One region of the Exiguobacterium sp. s130 genome, then DNA from elsewhere that is predicted to be linked to it. Evidence: predicted binding sites of a transcription regulator. Region 1 holds the regulator's gene; the other holds the start of a gene.
What was found. Region 1 encodes Rex, which represses fermentation and respiration genes when NADH is low (regulators of the CRP and FNR family bind a similar motif). Its sites were predicted from a motif close to TTGTGAAATATTTCACAA; they were not measured.

Region 1 (3,180 bases):
ACCTTGCGCACTGACTAGATTGGAAGACGTCATTAAGACGGCTGCCATAAGTGCAATCTTCTTCTTCATGCGTTCGTTTCCCCTTTTCTGTAAAACCATAGTAGTAATACTAATAAAACAGTTTAACGAAAATTCTGTATTTTTAGTTTAATGAAGTTAATGGAAATAAACAATTTATATTTGTCTATTTTTTTAATTTTTTTCTTTTTGGTGACATTTTATATTTGGAAGGAATTTAACTGGGAACATAAAAAAACTCCTCGAGCACTCGAGGAGTTGAACGTATGAACTTGGTGGAGACTATCGGGATCGAACCGACGACCTTTTGGCTGCCAGCCAAACGCTCTCCCAGCTGAGCTAAGCCCCCATGAATTATCTTCAGTATACGCATCGCTAACTGCTTTATCAATATAAACATAACGCTTTCATAAAAAAGAATTCCTCCCGAAATGGCTGGAAGGAATTCACGATTCATTTATTCAATTCACGCATCAAATCCGCCTGTCGTTCAAGCTCTGCCTGTTGCTCGAGGATCAAGACCTTTTTATACGTCCGCGCGGAAATCAAGATACTGATTTCATAGAGAACGAACAACGGCACTGAGATCATCAAGTGTGACGTCACGTCCGGCGGTGCGATCAATGCCGCAACGACGAACAGCGCGAAATACGCATATTTTCGATTCTTTCGCATGAAATATGGCGTCACAAGACCAAGACGTGTCAGGAACATCGTCACGACCGGCAATTGGAAGAGAAGACCAAACGGCATCGTCAACCGGATCAAGAAACTGAAGTAGTTTTCGACCCCGATGACTTGCTCGATCCCCAATTCTTTCCCGAGATCCGTTGAGACTTCGAGCAAGAAGGGAAGCAACCAGAAATACGAGAAGGCTACACCAGCCAAAAATAGAAAGAAGATGACTGGAATATACGTCAGTGTTGCTTTTTGTTCCTTTTCATAAAGCCCTGGTCGGACAAATGCCCACAGTTGATACATCCAGAACGGTGACGCTAAAATCAGCGCGATGATGAACGCAAGATTCAAATACAACATTAAAGGATCGGCGACGTTGAAGGCATTTAATCCGATACCGAGCTCTTTTAAGTCCGCTTGCAGAAAACGGACGAGCGGTCGAACGAGCGGAAATGCGACAGCGAACAGGACGACGACGATGAGGAGCGACCAGACAATCCGCTTACGCAGTTCGTCTAGGTGCGACGTCATGCTTTGTTCTTGATCAACCGTCATGATTCAATCACTTCTCTTTCGGTTCGTCCTTTTTATCGTCGTCCATGATGCCGTTCGTGGCATTCTTGAACTCTTTCAATGTTTGACCGGCAGCACGACCGAATTCCGGCAACTTCTTCGGTCCGAAGATGATCAACGCGACGACAGCAATTAATCCGATACTCGCAGGTCCGATACCTAACGTGAGCGGGATAAGGTTTTCCATTATAATTTCACTCCTTCAGCTGATTGCGAATAATGCTTCATGAAATAAACTAACGACTGCAACTCGATCGATAAATCGATGTGATGAACCCGAACGCTCGCTGGCACGTTCAACCGTGCAGGCGTAAAGTTCAGAATGCCTGTCACACCATACTCGACTAACTCATCCGCTACTGACTGTGCGAACTGGGATGGAACCGTCAAGATGGCGACATCGACCTGATTCGCTTCGATTTGTTCTTTCATGTCCGAAACATGATAGATTGGAACGTCATGCGTCGTTGTTCCGACCTTCTCTTCGTCCGCATCAAACGCAACGACTATCCGAGTACTATTATTCTTTAAAAAGTTATAATTTGCAAACGCTGTTCCGAGATGACCGACCCCGATTAAGGCAACATTCGTCACCTCATCTTGATTCAAGGTTTTGCGGAAAAACGTTAAGAGATGTTGAACGTTATATCCATACCCCTTCTTCCCTAGTGCCCCAAAGTAGGAAAAATCGCGACGAATCGTTGCTGAATCAACCTTCACCGCCTCGCTTAACTCAGCAGAAGAGACGCGGAGCTTGCCTGAATTGTATAAACTTTGGATGAAGCGATAATATAGCGGCAACCGTTTTGCTGTCGCTTGTGGAATTTTTGTGTCTGATCCATTCATCCTGCAGTTCCCCCTTCGGCCACATCCATCGTGGCACCCAAATCTTTGCAAAAAGCTTTCTACTCTCCTTGATTGTAAACCACTTCACATAGAGTCACAAATAATATATTCCGCAGGACCTCGCGCTTTTGTTCGTGATAGACTAAAGGGTGGAAGGATGGATGGAAATGATACTCTTACAAGTCAACCAACTCTCGAAATCATTCGGCGTCGAGCCGATTTTAGAAAATATCAAATTGGAAGTACAAGAGCGCGACCGAATTGCGCTCGTCGGTCGAAATGGTGCCGGTAAATCAACCTTGCTCAAAATCATCGCTGGTGAACTCAGTCATGACTCGGGCGATATCATGAAAGGTAAAGATGTCAAAATCGGCTATCTCGCGCAAGACAGTGGTCTCGAATCGAATGAGACGATCTGGAACGAGATGCTGACCGTCTTTGAACATCTGCAAGAACAAGAACGGACACTGCGCCGGATGGAAATCGAGATGGGCATGGAGCACATCTTGAACGACCCGGTCGCTTACGATCGACTTCTGAAGACGTACGATCAAGCACAACATGACTTCTCAGAAGCAGGTGGTTATCAGTTCGAAGCGAATATTCGCTCCGTCCTGCACGGCATGCGCTTTTATCCAGACGATTACTCACGCCGGATCCAGACATTGTCCGGAGGTCAACGGACACGGCTCGCCTTAGCGAAGATGCTCCTGCAAGCACCAGAGCTTCTCATTCTCGATGAACCGACGAACCATCTGGATATCGATACGCTCGCTTGGCTTGAAAGTTACCTCGGTGGTTATCGTGGTGCCGTTCTGATCGTCTCGCACGATCGGTACTTCCTCGATCAAGTCGTCAATGTCGTCTATGAGCTCTCTCGTAATGTCTGTCGTAAGTTCACGGGGAACTATACGAAGTACCTCGAGCAAAAAGCGGCATTGTACGATCAAGAAATGAAACAGTTCGAACAGCAGCAAGAAGAAATCGCGAAGATGCAGGATTTCATTCAACGAAACATCGCTCGGGCGACAACGACAAAGCGTGCTCAAAGCGTTCGAAAACGGC
Region 2 (3,180 bases), on a different contig from region 1:
GACGATGATTTGCGGCTTTTTCTTCAATCGTTCATATTGTCGCTTTAATTCAACACCACCAATGAATGCACCGGATTTGATACCACTTCCTTGAGCAAATAATTGAATGACTTGATGAATTTGCATGACGAGTTCCCGTGTTGGTGCCGTGATGACGACTTGCACGTGTGGCTCTTCCACTTCAATCTTTTCTAAAGCTGGAATGACATAAGCAAGCGTCTTCCCTGTACCTGTCGGCGCTTCAGCTAGGACATCTTTTCCTTCGCGCAACAACGGAATCGCTTGTTCTTGAACAGGCATCAACTCTGTAAAGCGCGCCCGTTCCCATGCTTCCTGTAAAAATGGTTTTGTAAATTTCATAACGATTTCTCCTACTCTCTTAATTCCATCATGCCGTTACGTATTCGACATGATCTCCTGATGCATCACGGTATCCCCGTAATGTCTGTGTATATTCATTTCCTGCGTCGAGCAATCGGATGTGGAACCGGACTTCTTCTTCACCGGCTTCTTCCTTTAAAATCTCGAAGCCTTGGATGACACGATCCTGTAATTCTGCAGCGAGTGCCGGATACACGGCAAGACTCGCATACATCGCTTTTACGTCCACGGGACGGCGAACAAGCGCAATCCAGTACGATTCATCATAGCCGATAAAGTCTTCATAATCAAAATCATCTTCAAACCGAATCCAGAATCCATCACCTTCAAATTCTGTGATCATCCCAGTTCGCGTCGAACCTTCCGATCCGATTTTCAGCGAGACCCAGTCTCCCGACTGATAATCTCCTTGTTGCGTTAATGACACATACTCCATTTGGCACACCTCCACGTTCTATATTCCCTTTTTCATTGTCAACGATACGTCCTAAAAACACAAGATACCGTAACGTGACATTCCTCACAGTTTCAACTGTGCTAGTGGATCTTTTTCAAATCAGCTCATACAGTTTCGTGAAAATCTTGATTTACCAGACTTCAACTGTTTTTTAATCTTCACTCTTTCATAAGTACAGAAATAAAGAAAACCCCTCATATCAACGTTTGTTCACTTGTTAAATTATTCACATGAACGTAAAGGGAATCTCTATCTCCTTTTGTTACACTATTCACATAAGGAACTGATCATTAGCTCAATTTTAAAGGAGTGGTATCCATGTTATTAGAAAAAACGAGTGCCTGGACAAACTTTACGTCTGGCGAATGGATCAAGACAATCGATGTTGCAGACTTCATCCGGCTCAATCGCACGGAATATACAGGTGATGATCACTTTTTAGTCGGTCCGACGCAAGCGACGCAACGGCTTTGGCAACAAATTCTACAGTTGACGAATGAAGAACGACAACGTGGTGGTGTGTATGCCGTCGATGCCAAGACACCATCAACGATTCTCTCGCATGATGCAGGGTATCTTGATCCCTCTCTTGAAAAAATCGTCGGCTTACAGACAGATGAACCGTTCAAACGTTCAATTCATCCGAACGGCGGGATTCGGATGGTGAATGATGCCTTAGCTGCGTATGGCTTTGAAGCAGACGAGACCGTCACGAAAATTTTCAGCGAGTACCGGAAGACACATAACCAAGGGGTTTTCGATGCCTATACCCCTGAGATGCGCGCTGCACGTAAAGCCGGTATCATCACAGGATTACCAGACGCCTATGGACGTGGGCGGATCATTGGCGACTATCGTCGTGTCGCTTTGTACGGAACAGCACGCTTGATTGAAGAACGTAAGCGAGACTTGAAGGCACGTGGCGGCTTCCTCTCTGAATCGATGATCCGCGACCGCGAAGAGATGAATGAACAATTGCGCGCATTAACGGAATTGACCGAGCTTGGAACTCGCTATGGTTTTGATCTCTCCCGCCCTGCAGAAACAGCACAAGAAGCATTCCAGTGGGTCTATCTTGCTTATCTTGCTGCGATCAAAGAACAAAATGGTGCAGCTATGTCACTCGGTCGAGTCTCGACGTTCCTCGATATTTATGTCGAACGTGATCTTGCGACCGGCCGCTTGACGGAAGAAACAGCACAAGAGCTCGTCGATCATTTTGTCATGAAACTTCGGATCGTCAAATTCTTACGAACACCGGACTATAACGATCTCTTCTCTGGCGACCCGACGTGGGTAACGGAATCGATTGGCGGGATGAGTGAAGATGGTCGATCAAATGTCACGAAAAGTTCATTCCGGTTCCTGCATACGCTCTCGACACTCGGTCCGGCACCTGAACCAAATCTAACTGTTCTCTGGTCCACTCAGCTTCCACGCGGATTCAAGGAATTCTGCGCGAAGATGTCGATCATATCAAGCTCGATTCAGTATGAGAACGATGATTTGATGTTGCCGGTTTATGGGGATGATTACGGCATCGCTTGTTGTGTCTCCGCGATGCGGATCGGGAAACAGATGCAGTTCTTCGGTGCTCGAGCAAACCTTGCAAAAGCATTACTTTATACAATCAATGGCGGAATGGACGAGAAGCTCAAAATTCAAGTCGCCCCAGTCACACCATTGATGCTCGATGAAGTACTCGATTACGAGACAGTCATGGCGGCTTACGATCGTCAACTCGATTGGCTCGCAGAACTGTACGTCAACACACTGAATGTCATCCACTACATGCATGATAAGTACAGTTACGAACGGATTGAAATGGCTTTACACGATCCGGAAATCTTACGGACGATGGCATGCGGCATCGCTGGTTTATCGGTCGTCGCCGACAGTCTATCCGCTATTCGTTATGCAACAGTCCGCCCGATCCGAGATGCGGATGGGATTGCAGTTGATTTCAAGATCGAAGGTGAGTTTCCAAAGTTCGGGAATAACGATGAACGGGTCGATCAGATGGCTGTTGATCTCGTGACATTGTTCATGGAGAAAATCCGTAAACATCCAACGTATCGAAATGCGCTCCCGACACAGTCTGTCCTGACGATTACTTCAAACGTTGTCTATGGTAAGAAGACAGGAAATACACCCGATGGACGCCGTGCGGGTGAACCATTTGCACCGGGTGCTAACCCGATGCATGGACGTGATACCCGTGGTGCTGTCGCTGCTCTGACATCTGTCGGGAAACTACCATATGAACATGCGCTCGATGGTATCTCCTACACGTTCTCGATCGTTCCAAAAGCACTTGGTAAGGATGAAGCAACACGTATTCG

Region 2: pflB (formate C-acetyltransferase) is a predicted target of Rex. The motif match lies at 1,053-1,070, and genes of this name have one in related genera.

Annotation. Positions count from the first base shown of each region.
Region 1 is NZ_JACSNI010000001.1:8,844-12,023, reverse strand. It holds gene HZS85_RS00105 (S8 family serine peptidase) at 1-69, opposite strand, end outside; tRNA gene HZS85_RS00100 (tRNA-Ala) at 292-367, opposite strand; gene tatC (twin-arginine translocase subunit TatC) at 472-1,251, opposite strand; gene HZS85_RS00090 (twin-arginine translocase TatA/TatE family subunit) at 1,259-1,456, opposite strand; gene HZS85_RS00085 (redox-sensing transcriptional repressor Rex) at 1,456-2,115, opposite strand; gene HZS85_RS00080 (ATP-binding cassette domain-containing protein) at 2,283-3,180, shown strand, end outside.
Region 2 is NZ_JACSNI010000005.1:165,654-168,833, reverse strand. It holds gene HZS85_RS13385 (DEAD/DEAH box helicase) at 1-360, opposite strand, end outside; gene HZS85_RS13380 (hypothetical protein) at 389-817, opposite strand; gene pflB (formate C-acetyltransferase) at 1,157-3,180, shown strand, end outside.